Regions from separate parts of the Thalassotalea piscium genome, predicted to be linked through region 3. Evidence: predicted binding sites of a transcription regulator. Region 3 holds the regulator's gene; each other region holds the start of a gene.
The links. The regulator LexA, encoded in region 3, represses DNA repair genes until DNA is damaged. The targets are predictions, from matches to a motif close to TACTGTATNNNNATACAGTA.
Positions count from the first base shown of each region.

Region 1 (4,199 bases), 1.3 Mb from region 3:
CTAGAGGGCTAAATTATTAGCCTTTTAGTGTTAATTAGACAGATAGATAATTACTGTTTTTACGGGTGGACTTTGCTGTCACGGATGACGGTAGTACGGTAATGCAGGAGCAATTGTCGATAAGCCCATCAAGTATTACGGTATGTTAAGTTGATTGATAAGCATGTTTTGTTTTGACGGCGTAAACGCCGACCTACAGTTTTTAGAAGAACTATTTTTGTAGGTTGGGCTTTAGCCCATCAAAGATGACGGTAGTACGGTAATGCAGGAGTAATTGCCCATAAGCCCATCAAGTATTACGGTATGTTAAGTTGATTGATAAGCATGTTTTGTTTTGACGGCGTAAACGCCGACCTACAGTTTTTAGAAGAACTATTTTTGTAGGTTGGGCTTTAGCCCATCAAAGATGACGGTAGTACGGTAATGCAGGAGTAATTGCCCATAAGCCCATCAAGTATTACGATATGTTAAGTTGATTGATAAGCATGTTTTGTTTTGACGGCGTAAACGCCGACCTACAATATACTTACTTTGTAGGTTGGGCTTTAGCCCATCAAAGATGTTTTGTAACTCAGACTTTCAACAACCATGACATTTGACGGCAAAAATACCGAACTACAAAAGATTAGCAACCCTATTATTTCTGACGGCATAACACTCAAGTGATGTTATTAGCCAAGTTCAAACGCTATTTGCTGTAGCTCTTTAGTTTCATCGCCCAAACCAATATGAACCCCTAAAAGCCTAACTGCTTTGCCATTACCTCTACTAATCGCTTCTTTCAATAACGCCGTAAAAATGTCGCTATCATAATGTTGAAATTTAAATTCTTTGGTGGTTTGCTGAAAGTCTTTAAACTTTACTTTTACACCTAATTTACTAATTTCTCTTGTATTAATATAACCATTTGCGCGCCTTTTAAGTTCAGGTATTAATGTTGTATGCATAAATTGACTTAACTGTTCAAAGTCACAAACATCTTGTGCAAAGGTACGCTCTACCCCTACCGATTTTCGTACTCTTGTTACCTCTACTTCTCGATTATCAATACCATGGCACTTTTGCCATAACGACACTCCTAGTCTTCCAAACTGGCTTACTAATACGTGCTCTTGCGCTTTAATGATATCTTTACCTGTCTCAAAGCCATTAGCTTTGAGCTTTTCAAAAGTAACTTTTCCTACACCCGGTATTTTGTTCAGTGGCATATTTTTAATAAAATCGGAAATGTCGTTAGGTGTAATAACAAACTGACCATTTGGCTTATTTAGATCAGAAGCAACCTTAGCCAAAAACTTAACTGGAGCAATACCTGCCGAAGCGGTTAAGTTAAGCTCAGTAAATATAGAATGCCTAATATCTTGAGCAATTAAGGTTGCAGAACCATTAAATAACGTGCAATGAGTTACATCAAGATAAGCTTCATCAAGAGAAAGAGGCTCTATCTTATCAGTATATCTTAAGAAAATAGATCGGAGCTGGGCGCTTATAGACTTATATACTTCCATGCGCCCAGGTAAAATAATAAGATCAGGGCACTTTCTCAATGCCACACTGTTGGGCATAGCTGAACGAACACCATATTTTCGTGCGATATAGTTACAGGTAGACAATACCCCTCTCGAGTTAGCTTTACCCCCAACTGCGACTGGTTTTTGTGCTAATTCAGGCTTATCTCTAATTTCAACAGAAACATAAAAAGCATCCATATCTACATGTATTATTTTACGTAATGCACTCATAATAATAGCAACGGAAATAAACTGTATATAAATACAGTTTACCTTTATAATTACAAAGATCAATGCTAAAGATAACTTCACTTTACTCGTGCGATCAGTTAATTTGTATTAGCCTCTAAACACAAAGTTCAACAGATCCAAACGAGCTTAACTCTTATGTTTAAAAATTATTATTTATTTCGTTGGTTATATTTATTATTGGTATTAGTTACCGTTAATTTACAAGCTCATACACTAGACAACATAAATGCCCAACTGAATATCCTGCCAGATCATCAATACCAGTTAATCATTGAGGTAGATACCTTTCATCTGGCAAAAGACACGCTCAATTACCAAGGGAGCGATGCAGCGCTAATCAATAAACTTTCAGCATTATCGTTAATAGAGTTAAAGCGATTACTTGATAAAATTAGACAGTCAATTCAACAAAATAGTTACATTTACTTTGATGATAATAAAATGGCTTTAAATGTATTCTCAGGCCTTAGCGTGGCCGAGTTTAAATCAATGTTAACAGCATATAATACTTATACTTTTTCACTATCTTCAACAGGCACTATACCTCCTGCAACTAAGCACCTAGCTGTTCGTTTTGCACCTGAATTAGGTAATGTTGTACTCACTGTTGCTAAGCCCAGTAAGGATCTTGTAACGATGAATAGCCTTAGTGCGAAAATAGCAATAAACGATATAGCTAATAATGCTATAAAGATAAATAGGTTAGAGACTTTTATGCAATATTTGTATCAAGGCTATGTTCACATTGTGCCTAAAGGCTTAGATCATATTCTCTTTGTATTAGCACTTTTTTTATTAGCACGAAAAACCTCAACACTACTTTGGCAAATAAGTGTGTTTACCCTTGCTCATACCATTACCTTGGCTTTAGGCATTTACAATGTCATTAATCTACCAAGCAATATTGTTGAGCCTTTAATTGCCTTATCTATCGCTTACGTGGCCGTTGAAAATATTTATCAGCAACAAATAAGTCGATGGCGTTTACCTTTAATTTTTGCTTTTGGGCTATTACACGGTCTTGGCTTTGCTTCTGTATTACTAGCACTTGGCTTACAAAAAGAGCAGTTTGTTACTAGCTTAGTTGCCTTTAATATTGGTGTTGAAATAGGACAGCTTAGCGTTGTACTTGTCGCTTTTGCCTTACTTGGCTGGTTTTATAAAAAAGACTGGTATCATAAACGTATCGTTTTGCCATTAAGTTTATTAATCGCTATCGTTGGTTTATATTGGTTTATTGAACGCATTATTTAGCTGTTATTATTTATATTAATTTGCACAATTAATAAAGCCGCTAGTTAGCGGCTTTATATTTATAAGTTTACCCACAAACGCTAGGGTTAAATATTTTTAATACTTATTCGTTCTTTCTCAGCCGCTAAACGCTCTCTTTCTTGACGTTTTTCGCAAGGGTTATCGCAGTCACAGGCTTTTTCTATGCCTAATGAGCCTAAACCACCACAACTACCTGCAAGCGTTTTATTTTGAATAATATAGCCAATTGCCATTGCAACTGCGATCACTAAGAAAAAACCTAGTGTTAATAAGAAAATAGTCATCTTAAACCTTTATATTAAATACCGACAATTACTTTAAGTACTGCATGAATTTTACAGTGCTTTGTTCAACAAAGCCACTTTCTGTTTTCAAGATCATATAAACGGCTAGCTCATGCTGCTCTGCAAAAGCGAGTGCTTTTTCTTCACCCATTACCATCATCGCAGTAGATAAACCGTCTGCAGTCATCGAGGAAGGGTGAATAACGGTAATAGAAACCAGTTTATGGTTAATAGGCTTCCCAGTGTCAGGATCTATAATGTGGGAGAATCGTTTACCATCAACTTCATAATAATTACGGTAGTCACCAGATGTCGCTACCGCATTATTTTTAGGCACAATAATTTGCTGTACAACACGATCTGTACTTACGGGTTTCTCAATCGCAACATGCCAAAGCTCTCCGGTGTGCTTAAAGCCTTTTAAGCGCATCTCTCCGCCTATTTCTACCAAGTAATCATTAATACCATTTTGTTCAATTAACTCAGCAACAATATCAACACCGTAGCCTTTAGCAATAGTAGAAAGGTCAACGTATAAGTCTGGACTTGATTTACTCAATAAATTACCTTCTAACGATAATTTTTCTAACCCTACACGTAAGCGAGCTTCTGCTATTTCGTCATCTGATGGTACAGTTTCTGGACGATATTCTGGACCAAACCCCCAAAGGTTAACTAAAGGGCCGACCGTTACATCAAGCTTACCACCACTTATTTTACCAATACGGAAAGCTTCGCTTATAACACGAGCTAGCCCTTTTGATATTTCAACAGGCTCTAAGGATGTTGATGAATTAAATCGTGAAAGCTCAGAATCAGCTATATAAGTAGACATTTCTTGATTTAGTTGTTTTAGCGACTTATCAATATGCTGCTG
Region 1 covers NZ_AP027362.1:1,078,095-1,082,293, reverse strand. Annotated here, with positions in the region: gene dinB (DNA polymerase IV) at 672-1,742, opposite strand; gene QUD79_RS04550 (HupE/UreJ family protein) at 1,899-3,017, shown strand; gene nqrM ((Na+)-NQR maturation NqrM) at 3,104-3,322, opposite strand; gene QUD79_RS04540 (FAD:protein FMN transferase) at 3,351-4,199, opposite strand, start outside.
Region 1: dinB (DNA polymerase IV) is a predicted target of LexA. The motif match lies at 1,762-1,781, and genes of this name have one in related genera.

Region 2 (4,199 bases), 1.2 Mb from region 3:
AAGCAAACGCTTTACGTAATGAGTTTTGTGTACAGGTTCGCGGCAAAGTAAGAGCTCGCCCAGAAGGCCAAGTTAATAAAGACATGAAAACAGGTGCGATTGAAGTGCTTGGATTAGACCTTGTTATTTTAAATAGATCGGCGCCTTTGCCTCTTGATAGCAACCAAATAAACTCTGAAGAGCAACGTTTAAAATATCGCTATTTAGATTTGCGTCGTGCTGAAATGACTGAACGTTTACGCTTTCGTGCGAAAGTAACTTCGGCGGTACGCTCATCGTTAGAAAAACAAGGCTTTTTAGATATTGAAACGCCAATTTTAACAGCTGCGACCCCTGAAGGCGCGCGCGATTATTTAGTGCCAAGCCGTACCCATAAAGGTCAATTTTTTGCTCTACCTCAATCGCCGCAACTGTTTAAGCAGTTACTGATGATGTCAGGGATGGAACGTTATTATCAGATCGTAAAATGTTTCCGTGATGAAGATTTACGTGCCGATCGTCAACCTGAATTTACCCAAATTGATATTGAAACCTCATTCATGAGCTCTGATCAAGTAATGGAAGTTACTGAAACCATGATCCGTGAATTATTTCAACAGTTACTTAATGTAGATTTAGGTGAGTTTCCACGTATGCCGTATTCAGAAGCCATGACACGCTTTGGCTCTGATAAGCCTGATCTACGTAATCCATTAGAAATTGTTGATGTTGCTGATATTCTAAAAGATGTTGAATTTAAAGTATTCTCTGGTCCTGCAAATGATGCAAAAGGGCGAGTTTCAGTTATTTGTGTCCCTGGTGGCGCGGCTAAGTTTTCACGCAAAAATCTAGACGATTTAACCAAATTTGTTGGAATTTACGGCGCTAAAGGTATGCCGTGGCTTAAAGTTAATGACAGAGATGCTGGACTTGAAGGCTTGCAATCGCCGATTTTAAAGTTTTTAACTGAAGAATCAGTCAATGCATTACTTGAACGTGCTAATGCTAACACAGGAGATATTATCTTCTTCGGTTCAGATACCTACAACGTGGTAACTGAATCATTAGGTGCATTGCGCCTTAAATTAGGAGAAGACTTAGACCTACTTCAGGGAGAGTGGAAGCCATTATGGGTTGTTGACTTCCCAATGTTTGAAGAAGTTGATGGTCAAATGCATGCGATTCATCACCCGTTTACTGCGCCAACTAATCTAACAGCGCAAGAGTTAGAAGCTAACCCTGTAGGTGCGTTGTCTGATGCATACGACATGGTATTGAACGGTTGTGAATTAGGTGGTGGTTCAGTTCGTATTCATAAGCAAGATATGCAAGCAGCTGTGTTTAGAATACTCGGTATTAGCGATGAAGAAGCGCAAGAAAAATTTGGTTTCTTACTTGAAGCTTTACAATATGGTGCGCCGCCGCATGCTGGTTTAGCATTTGGTTTAGACCGTTTAGTGATGCTAATGACAGGAGCGAGTTCAATTCGTGACGTTATGGCATTCCCTAAAACAACTACGGCAGCTTGCCCGTTAACTAATGCTCCAGGTAAAGCAAATCCTGCTCAACTGGCTGAATTAGGTATACAAACGGTAGCTAAAGAACAAAAGTAGTTATAGTTTAATGAAGATAATGCAGTTAAAGTGTATGCTTTAACTGCATTTTTTATGTCATTTTTACGTATCATACCAGTTTCATTAATTAAGTGATCTATTTTATACGCAGTGAAAACAGTCAAATACAAGGCATTTATTTTCATAACTAGTTGTTCTAATTATAAAATAAATAACGCAGTAGTTGATTGCTTTAACCAGTAGAAATGATCAAATAATTAGTGAGATTGGTATCAAACCATATGTAATTAAGGGTAACTTTGAGTATTATTTTAGGGATAGATCCCGGTTCTCGCTTAACCGGTTACGGGGTGATAGCGCAACAAGGTAGAAAGTTTACCTACCTTGGTAGCGGCTGTATTAAAGCAATTGCCTCAGGTGACGACCTAGCTGGCCGTTTGCAAACAATTTTTGCTGGTGTGTCAGAAATTATAATGCAATTTAACCCCAACATGTTTGCTATTGAGCAGGTATTTATGGCAAAAAATCCCGATTCTGCCTTAAAGTTAGGGCAAGCACGTGGCGCAGCTATTGTAGCAGCCACAAATGCAAAACTTATTGTTGCAGAGTATTCAGCAAGGCAAATAAAAAAATCAGTTGTTGGTACGGGTGCTGCAGACAAAGCACAGGTACAACACATGGTTAAAACTATTTTAAAACTACCCGCTACACCACAAGCCGATGCCGCAGATGCTTTAGCCGTAGCCCTTTGCCATGCGCATAGTTATGACTCTTTAGTTAAAATGTCAGGGCAGGTGAAAAAAACAGTGCGTGGTCGATTACGTTAAAATAAAGCCATGTACAATTCTACTTTACTGTATATTTATCTAGTGTTATCTTAAGCCTATTATTTTGCAAAGAGTTTGTTGTTTTGATTGGTCGTTTACGTGGATTACTGGTTGAGAAAATAGCCCCAGAGATATTAATTGAATGTAATGGCGTTGGTTATGAAGTGACTATGCCAATGACAAGTATTTACGCTTTGCCTGAGCTTAACCAAGAAGCAATAATATTTACCCATTTTGTTGTTAGGGAAGATGCCCAATTACTTTATGGTTTTGCTAATAAAACAGAGCGTAAGCTATTTAGGTTACTAATTAAGGTAAATGGCGTTGGTCCTAAATTAGGTTTAGCCATATTGTCTGGTATGTCAGCAGAGCAGTTTGTAAGTTGTGTGGTTCATGATGACTTAACCACTATTGTTAAAATTCCTGGTGTTGGCAAAAAAACAGCAGAACGATTATTAATTGAAATGCGCGATCGCATAAAAGACTGGCATACCGATGAAAGTGTTTCAACGTTTACGCTTAACTCTTCAAGCGCTAATTCACAACCGGTATTGACCAATAACATTAAAGGTGATGCGATTAACGCCTTGATCTCTTTAGGGTACAATCAGTCACAAGCTGATAAAGCGATTAGGGCTGTTTTTCAAGCAGGTATGGACAGTGAAGACTTGATCCGTGATGCACTAAAGTCAATGCTTTAATAGTATGTTTACTAAAAGGTTTAATTAATAATTATGATTGAAGCTGATCGTTTGATCCAACCTGTGGCGACCATCGAAGATGAAAGTGTTGACCGTGCCATTCGTCCTAAAATGTTGTCTGATTATACAGGGCAAGATCATGTAAAGTCACAAATGGAAATCTTTATTCAAGCGGCAAGGCAACGCAGTGAACCATTAGATCATTTATTGATATTCGGTCCTCCTGGGCTAGGTAAAACGACATTGGCGAATATTGTTGCCAATGAGATGGGTGTAAGCATTAGAACTACTTCGGGCCCAGTTTTAGAAAAGGCTGGAGACTTAGCTGCGTTATTAACGAACTTAGAAGAAAATGATGTGCTTTTTATTGATGAAATACATCGGTTAAGCCCTGTAGTTGAAGAAATATTATACCCGGCGATGGAAGATTACCAATTAGATATTATGATCGGTGAAGGGCCTGCTGCACGCTCAATAAAACTTGATTTACCCCCATTTACTCTGATCGGAGCAACTACAAGGGCTGGTGCTTTAACTTCTCCGTTGCGTGACCGCTTTGGTATAGTTCAGCGTTTAGAATTTTATAATAGTAAAGACTTAACAGATATCGTTAATCGTTCAGCACACTTTCTTAATTTAACTATTGATGATCAAGGTGCATTTGAAATAGCTAAGCGATCAAGAGGTACACCAAGAATAGCCAACCGTTTACTACGCAGAGTGAGAGACTTTGCAGATGTAAAAACACAAGGAGTAGTTAATCAGGGCACTGCAGCTGATGCTTTACGTATGCTTGAAGTTGATAATGAAGGCTTTGACATTATGGATAGAAAACTATTAACCGCCATAATCGACAAGTTTATGGGAGGTCCTGTTGGCTTAGATAACGTTGCCGCTGCTATTGGTGAAGAGCGCGAAACAATTGAAGACGTACTTGAACCTTTTTTAATTCAGCAAGGCTTTTTACAACGAACACCACGAGGGCGTATTGTTACCGATAAAGCTTACTTGCATTTTGGTATAGATAAGCCTGAACTAAAATAAACTATTTACTTCAAACAACAACTTTTAGAGATAAACGTACATTCAGGCTTACCAATAAATTTTTGACAAAAAAA
Region 2 covers NZ_AP027362.1:2,457,892-2,462,090, reverse strand. Annotated here, with positions in the region: gene aspS (aspartate--tRNA ligase) at 1-1,592, shown strand, start outside; gene ruvC (crossover junction endodeoxyribonuclease RuvC) at 1,853-2,380, shown strand; gene ruvA (Holliday junction branch migration protein RuvA) at 2,464-3,081, shown strand; gene ruvB (Holliday junction branch migration DNA helicase RuvB) at 3,115-4,125, shown strand.
Region 2: ruvC (crossover junction endodeoxyribonuclease RuvC) is a predicted target of LexA. The motif match lies at 1,621-1,640, and genes of this name have one in related genera.

Region 3 (4,199 bases):
TTATGATCATGATGATCGTGCTCATGCGAGTCGTGAATAGCTTCTGTAGTCATTATTCTTCCTCCTACTTAGCACTTGCAGCATCAATGTCTGCGGGTTGTACAACATCACCGGTATTATTACCCCAAGCATTACGCTCAAAAGTAATTACTGCAGCAATATCAGTTTTAGATAATGACCCTTTAAAAGCAGCCATCGCTGGGTTTTTCTTACTTCCATTGTAAACCATATCAATATGAGCACTTACATCACCCATTATAATTGGGCTACCAATTAAGCTTGGAAAGGCTGGCGGTAATCCAGCTCCGGTGGGTTGATGACATGCCGCGCATGATGTGTTGTATACTCGTTCACCCATGGCAACCAACTCATTTAATGTATATTCTTTTGTTAAATCTTCACTTGGCTTATCTGCAGCTAAGGCTTCCAAGTCGTTAGCAACTTCCTCAACTGTGTCAGTAACTTTGGCTGAATTATCACTGCCTGATAATGCCTTAACATCAGCCGCTTGTATTAAATCACCGGTATCATTACCCCAAGCATTACGCTCATAAGTAACCACTGCAGCAATTTCTTTCAAACTAAGTAACTTTCCATAACCTTGCATACCGGTACCTGAACGGCCATGAACAACAATATCTATATGATCTTCAATGCTACCCGATGTTGTAAATTCACTACCTTTAAGTGCAGGAAAAGCAGGAGGTAAACCCATACCTGTTGGTTGATGACAAGCAGCACAATGAGCAATATAGGTTTGCTCACCAATTTGCATTAATTCATCTTTACTCAATGACGCATTTAGTGAAGCTGCTTCAGCTGCTTTAGCATCAGCTTTCAACTGGTGTTGCTCTTCTAACCAAACAGCAAAGTCTTCTTCAGATTTTGCTTCAACCACTATGGGCATAAAACCATGATCTTTACCACAAAGCTCAGCACACTGGCCGCGATAAATACCGGGTTCATTTACTATTGCCCATGCTTCATTAATAAAGCCGGGGTTAGCATCTTGTTTAACCGCAAAGTCTGGCACCCACCACGCATGTATTACATCGTCTGACGTGACTAAGAAGCGCACTTTTTTATTGATAGGGATCACTAGATGTTTATCTACCTCAAGTAGATAATGCTCACCTTTAGCTTCAACTTCGCCGCTTTGGTTTTCGTATTGCGCTCTAGGTGTTGATAAAATGGAATAGAATTCAATGTCTTGGTCAAAATACTTATAATGCCATTTCCATTGAGAACCCGTTACCTGAATAGTGAGATCCGAGTCATCATTGTTTTCCATTGAAATAAGTGTTTTTGTTGCAGGAACTGCCATAGCAATAAGGATTATTATGGGAATAACGGTCCAAAGAACTTCGACCTTTGTGCTTTCATGGAACGTTGCTGGCTTAAAGCCTTTAGATTTACGGTGAAATATCATTGACCAAATCATCAGGCCGAAGACTATTACACCAATAACCGTACAAATATAAAGAGCAAGCATATGTAAGTCATAAACTTCTTTACTTATATCTGTAACACCCTCTGTTAGATTTAGTTTTTTTTCTGCCCAAGCCATACTAGGGGTTAACACGCCCAGTAACAGCCAACCTAGGTTACGTCTTTTCACTCGACATCTCCTCACCTCTCCAGGTTAAAAACCGTGCTACACAGTAATACTCAGATCTAATGCATTAGTTTCTATTATTTATTGTAGTTATTGTTTGACGAATTTTTAATCACCTTAAAATTCGCCTTATTATTATTTTTGGTTATTTTCTACTCTAGAATTACTTAAAAGTTGATCTACGTCAAATCAAAAATCTACAAAGATTTTATAAAAAGGTCTTTTACAACAATAGAGTACTAACTCTAAAACAACAAAACCCTTGTTATGCATGGCCTGCATTAATTGTTCGAGTTTTAAACAATCAAATAAAATTATTTTTTATAACAACAAAGTGACACTGTGTATATTTTGTACAAAAAACACTCTGGTTAATCAAATTTGTTTAATATAAAAGATAAAATGTAGATGTTTGGCTTTTTGGTGGGAATATCATATAAAAAGCAGGCTTTTATTAAGTTTAGTTATATAAAAGCCTGTTAAATCAGTAAGGTTTGTATGTTCTGATGTTACATCCAGTCGGCTGAGCGAATGACACCTACAGCAACACCTTCAACATTAAAGTGCTGCGTAGTTAAATCAACTTTAATTGGCGAAAAATCTGCATTTTCAGCATGTAAGTAAACAATATTACCTTCACGCTTAAAACGCTTAACCGTTACATCACTCTCAACTCGAGCAACAATTACTTGGCCATTATGTACATCTGTTGTTTGATGAACGGCAAGTAAGTCACCATCGAAAATGCCTATATCTTTCATACTCTCGCCGCTAACCCTTAATAAATAATCAGCACTAGGATGAAATAAATTACCATCTATTTTGTAGTGTTCTTCAACATGCTCTTGAGCAAGAATAGGCTCGCCTGCAGCTACTCGTCCAATTAATGGCAAACCAGCATCTTCATTAAACTCTTCGGCTAATCGAATACCACGAGACGTACCTGGTAACATCTCTATATAGCCTTTTTTAGCAAGCGCTTTTAAATGTTCTTCTGCTGCATTAGCTGATTTAAAACCAAAGAAATTAGCAATTTCAGCACGCGTTGGCGGCATACCAGTGTCTGATATTTTTTCTTTAATCAAGTCAAAAATCTGTTGTTGTCTTGATGTTAAAGGGCGTAGCTCGGTCATAACAGTTTCCTGTATTTCTGCACAGTAATACTGTTATTGTATACAGACTGTTAATAAACACAAGTGCTCTTTTAACACTCATTAAATTTGTCAGTATTCTTTACACTTATTATTTCTGCTTCTCAGTAGAATAAATAGGCTATTGAATGTATTGATGTTTACCTATTGGTATAGAAATAGCTTAGTAAGACGCTGTAACTTGCCCTCGTATTAGGTTGCCCATTATACCAATCTCACTAATTATATGATGATTTCTACTGGCTAAAACAGTCAACTACTGCGTTATTTATTTTATAATTATCGCTACATGGATGTAGCTTATGTGGACAATGCAGCAGCATTATTGTCCTGAACAACTAGTTATGAAAATAAAGGCCTTGTATTTGACTATTTTCACTGCGTATAAAATAGATCACTTAACTAATGAAACTGGTATTACACAGTTTAAAATATAACTTTGGAGCACAATATGATAATTGCAAAATTATTTAGACCACTTTTAACCCTTCTAGTCCTTAGCTTATCGCTTAGCGCTACAGCGACCATTATTGATTTTGAAACATTTAAAATTCGTAATGCAAATGGCACAATATCAGCCCCCTACGATAGTGATTTAATGATCACTGAAAATGCCGCTGGTGACGGCTTTCATGCCATAACTCCAAGGGGCGGACAAAAAGTAGGTTATGGAACAAATGCTTTTAACGGCTTTCAAATTAACTCTTTTACTAGGGCGTGTTGAACTTTCGAGTACAAATTTTGTACGAATTAAACATGATTTAATTGAGGCGTAGCAAATAAAGTGTAGTATTCTACATAAATGAGCTAGAACGAAAAGTAAATCATGTTTAAACGTATCCGTAGGACAGCGCCTCTTTGGTTTTTCTACGGCGTTTTCACTTATTTATGGGGAACAACCCCATTACATAAGTTCAGCCTTGTATAAACACCAAATACATCGCTGCAAAAATGTACAGCAAAGATCAACACCCTAGTACTAATTGGACAACTGATCCCAATGCTGTAGGTAATCATCCTTATTTAAATATGTGGGTTACAGATGGTTCAAACTATGCGGTAATTTCTTCAGAAAATGCGTATATGGGCACTAACTTTCAAACACGACTAGAATGGAAAATTTTTGAGTTTGGCCCAAGTAGTAATTTTGATTGGTTATTTGATTCTGGAACAGGCGGTAGAGTGAATCAATATCTCCAAAAAGATGGCGCAAATGTATCTCTTGCTGATTTTTCAAATAATATTACGCTATTTAATGGTCCAATCGGCCCTACGGCAGGTGTTGGCACAGGTGCACCACGTGGTAATTTTGGTTTTAATGTTATTTTTGGAGATACTGCCGCTAACTTTACAAACTCTGCAGGCTATTTTATTGAAAACCTTACTGTAACAGTCGGCCAAAGTACTTATGAAGCCGGTAATGTCTCTACCGT
Region 3 covers NZ_AP027362.1:3,671,508-3,675,706, forward strand. Annotated here, with positions in the region: gene ctaD (cytochrome c oxidase subunit I) at 1-53, opposite strand, end outside; gene coxB (cytochrome c oxidase subunit II) at 65-1,567, opposite strand; gene lexA (transcriptional repressor LexA) at 2,125-2,748, opposite strand; gene QUD79_RS16395 (hypothetical protein) at 3,069-3,203, shown strand; gene QUD79_RS16400 (hypothetical protein) at 3,218-3,490, shown strand; gene QUD79_RS16405 (PEP-CTERM sorting domain-containing protein) at 3,718-4,199, shown strand, end outside.

Region 4 (4,199 bases), 610 kb from region 3:
TTGGTGGAGTGGTTTGTGTTTTAATTGGTATTACCAAGCTAAAGTAGGCTAAAAACAAAATCAAAAAAATAACCATGTTAACTACTTTTTTTCTTCGCTTTCCAGCGTTTTTTATACGCCGGCTTTTGAGTCGATTTCACTCCTTGTAAGCTCGTTGGTAGTTGGCTTGAAGCACTAGCAATCAATTGAATTAATGTCTCATTCAAGGGGGTCATAAATTGTTGATAGCTTGTTGCTTGTTCACCTATGGCATTTAATGAAGCTTCCCATTGAGCTGTCATGTCAGGTTTTGTGCATTGTTCAGGTAGCGCATTTATTAAGCCTTTACCAACATCTGTGGCATGTATCTTTTTACCTTGGCGTTGTAAGTAGCAGCGCTTAAACAGCAAATCAATAATGCCTGCGCGTGTAGCCTCAGTGCCTAAGCCATCAGTGTCTTTTAATACTGCCTTTAGTACTTTATCAGTCACAAAGCGGTTAATGCCTGTCATTGCGGCTAATAATGTTGCGTCGGTAAATGCTGCAGGGCATTGTGTTAGCTTTTCTAATAAATTTCCTTTCAAGCAATGCAATGTTTCACCTTGTTTAACATCAGGTAAATGTTGTTGCTTACTATCCTCAGCAGCTGCATTAGTCGACTTTTTATATAAGCATTTCCAACCAATTTGAATTGGTACATTAGCACTAGCATTAAATAATCCGCCGGCTATTTTTAGTGATATCTTTCGGTGAGAATAGCGATACACAGGATAAAACTGGGCAAGGTATTGGCGAGAGATTAACTGATATACATTGCTTTCAAAACTGTTAAGGGTAATGTTCTTAGCCGATTTTTCTGTCGGGATAATCGCATGGTGAGCGGTTATTTTTTTGTCGTTCCACGCAAAGCTTTTTAATTGAGCATTAGCATTACTGGCACCTTCTGCTAATGGTGAATTGGAACTCGCAATATGATTTATAATGCCTTGTGCTTGTTGGTGTTGATCATTAGGTAGGTAACGGCAGTCCGAACGAGGGTAGGTAATTAATTTATGCTTCTCATACAATGCCTGACAAACATCGAGCACTAATTTTGCATTCATAGAAAACTGTTTCGCTGCTTCTATTTGTAGTGTAGATAAGTTAAATGGTAGCGGCGGTTGTTGCTTTTTTTCCTCATTTTTTGTTTCTACTACATGGGCAGGCTGATCGGTTACGCGTTTGATTACATTTTCAGCTAGGCTCTGCAACAATACGCGTCCTTCTTCGTCCATATAAGGTTGACAAGCTTCACTTGGTTGCCACAGAGCGGTAAACGTTTCATTATTTGGGGTGACGATATCGGCACTCACTTGATAAAAAGGTTTAGCAACAAAGTTTTCAATTTCTAGATCGCGCGCTACGACTAAACCTAAAATAGGTGTTTGTACACGGCCTACAGATAAGACCCCCTGATAACCTACTTTTGCGCCTTGTAACGTATACGCTCTGGTTAGGTTAATGCCGTATAACCAATCAGCTCGGCTGCGAGCTAATGCCGAAATTGAAAGTGGGATAAACGCTTGGTTAGATTTAAGCTGTTTTAACGATCTTTGCACGGCAGACACGTTTAAATCGCTTACTAATAAGCGCTGAGCACTTTTCTTTTTAGCAGCACTTACTTTGAGATAGTCGATGACTTCATCAATTAACAGTTGTCCTTCACGGTCTGGGTCACCAGCATGAATTAAGCGCGTTGCTTTTTTTACCAGTGTGCGAATAACAGCAAGTTGCCCTTTAGTTTTGTATTTAGGCTTGAGTTGCCATTGTTCTGGAATGATAGGTAGATGGTCAAGTTGCCATTTTTTATACTTTGGATCATATGCATCAGGCTCAACTTGCTCGAGAATATGGCCTATGCACCAAGTAACAATATCACCGTTGCCAACTTCAATATAGCCTTGTTGCTTCTTGTGAGGCTTAGGCAGTGCATCGGCAATAGCACGCCCTAAACTGGGCTTTTCAGCAATATATAAATTCATGTAAAGCGCTAATTGGTTAAACTAATGACTAGTTTAACCAAACACTGTTTATATATCCAGTTCAAAGCAGCAAAACTAATGAATCAATACTAGAGCCTGTTGATCTTTAACAGTTGTTTTTGCAACAGTTTGTTTGGTACTTATACAGGGCGGCGTCTGTTTCGTGTGGTTGCTCCCCATAATCAGACCCTACCGCTGGCAGTAATTGAGATAACTACTTTTGAGTTATTGTCCGCCACAACCACCGCAACAAACGCCATCTTCACCGTGAACGGGCTTTTCTTTTTCAACTTTTTGTTCAACGGCTTGTTTATGCTCTGCATCGCTTGGTGTGAATTGCTCTGGTGCTAATTCTTTTTTAGTCTTTGTTGGGTTTAAAAAGCTAAACATAATGTATCCTCTTTTTTGATGTTAAATATTTATGTTATTCAGTCTTCAGCGATGATGACTGAAATTGATTAGTTGTTGGTTAACCACTTCGGCCATCGGTTCGTGCCTTAAGTAAAATAGGTGTGTAATAAATAAGGAATATTCCAAAGCCCAATGCCCAGCCGATACCAGCAAGCAAGTAGCCTAAAGATGACAAATTAAATAATGGTAAAATAAAGCGTAGTAAGGTGGCAATTAACAGCACAGCAAATGAGAGGTTAACCCATCCATTACTTTGTAATGATCTAGCCGTATGGCCTAACGATACGCGCGACATCATGGCTAGTGTCATAGTACCTATTGTACCTACGGTAATAATATGCAGGGCTGCGGAGAAACTGATCACATTAAAATAATAGCTGCTACCTAAGGCTACATAGCCAATGCCCATGTTTAAATAGGCAAAATGTAATGACCATAACAATGGTGTTTTTAGGGTTGATAAAGTTCGCCAGTTCGCCATACGGGCAATTTGGCAAGCTCCTGCAATTAAAAATAATACCGGTAATACAACCGAAAGATTAAACCAGTAACTTAGTGCAAAACATGCAATGGTTAATGCCATTACAATGGCCATAAATCGTTCTAAAAAAAGCTTTGCATTTATTGCGGGTAAGTTTAAGGCGCGAGTTGTAAAGAATGGAATGACTCGACCACCTAAAATAGTAACAACAGCTGTGATCATAAGTACGGCTAGATAAGCTAAGTGGCTTGCAAAAGAAATATTGTAAGTAATGCTAGCATATAGCATTGTTGCGTTTAACGTTGCTAATAGTAGTAACAATGGAATAAAAACTAGATTACGACCATTGTTTGACTTAATAAGCATATAGCTGAGGTAGGCAACAGAAACAGCCCACCATATTAATTGGGCTATCATTCCTATTATCAATATTGCAGGTGAGTTACTGATAAAAGCAATACGTGCAACCAGCCAACATAACACTAAAAGGGCTAAATTCCAGCCATGTATGCTTCGAACCCCTGTCCATGTTTGTGCTGCAGTCAGTAAAAAACCAATAACAATACTAGCGGCAAAGCCGAATACCATCTCATGACCGTGCCAGTTATTAACTGCGATACCTCCCTTCCATGTTATAGCGCCATTAATAACAGCTAGCCAAACAATTAATGAGAGTATCGAAAGCAATACAGGTAATAAGAAAAATGGCCTAAATGCTAGTCTAAAAAAAGGCATAATTGATAATTCTTTGCTTAACACTTCAGGCTGTAGCATAAACATCCTTAGCTTTTGTGCTGGCACTGTCAGCGTTCAATTCTTTTGTAGCTGCCATTAAAGCAACAACAGTTAATTTAAATATGCCAGCTAAAACAATTGTTAAAATATGTGCACTGACTTGTACCCCAATAGAAAAATACTCTGCGTATGGATAACTAATCAGTAAGCAACTAATAAACCCGATAAACGAGAAAATTAACAGGTAGCGACCATAATGGATTACTTGATTGAGTAAAGGCATAGGTTTAAGCATTGTTTACTCCGCTAACAGAGAAAATAAAGTGTTAATTAGCGCTAGGCTTGCTTTGAAGATTCGCATCGATAATTGGCCTTAAAGGGTTAGAAATAACATCAAAACTCATAAGAATTTCTACTTTATAGTAACAATACACAAAGCATGCCAGAATAATTTACACTTAATTATCAGTGACTTATTGTTTTTTGGATGAGTAGTTATAACTAAAAGGTGTCATTTTGACTTTATTTTAATGTCTAAATGACACGGATAGCGGCTAGAGAAAGTTATTTGG
Region 4 covers NZ_AP027362.1:380,569-384,767, forward strand. Annotated here, with positions in the region: gene QUD79_RS01530 (DUF3185 family protein) at 1-47, shown strand, start outside; gene QUD79_RS01535 (DNA topoisomerase III) at 78-2,000, opposite strand; gene QUD79_RS01540 (CCGSCS motif protein) at 2,226-2,390, opposite strand; gene QUD79_RS01545 (NnrS family protein) at 2,470-3,666, opposite strand; gene QUD79_RS01550 (hypothetical protein) at 3,653-3,922, opposite strand.
Region 4: QUD79_RS01535 (DNA topoisomerase III) is a predicted target of LexA. The motif match lies at 2,043-2,062, and genes of this name have one in related genera.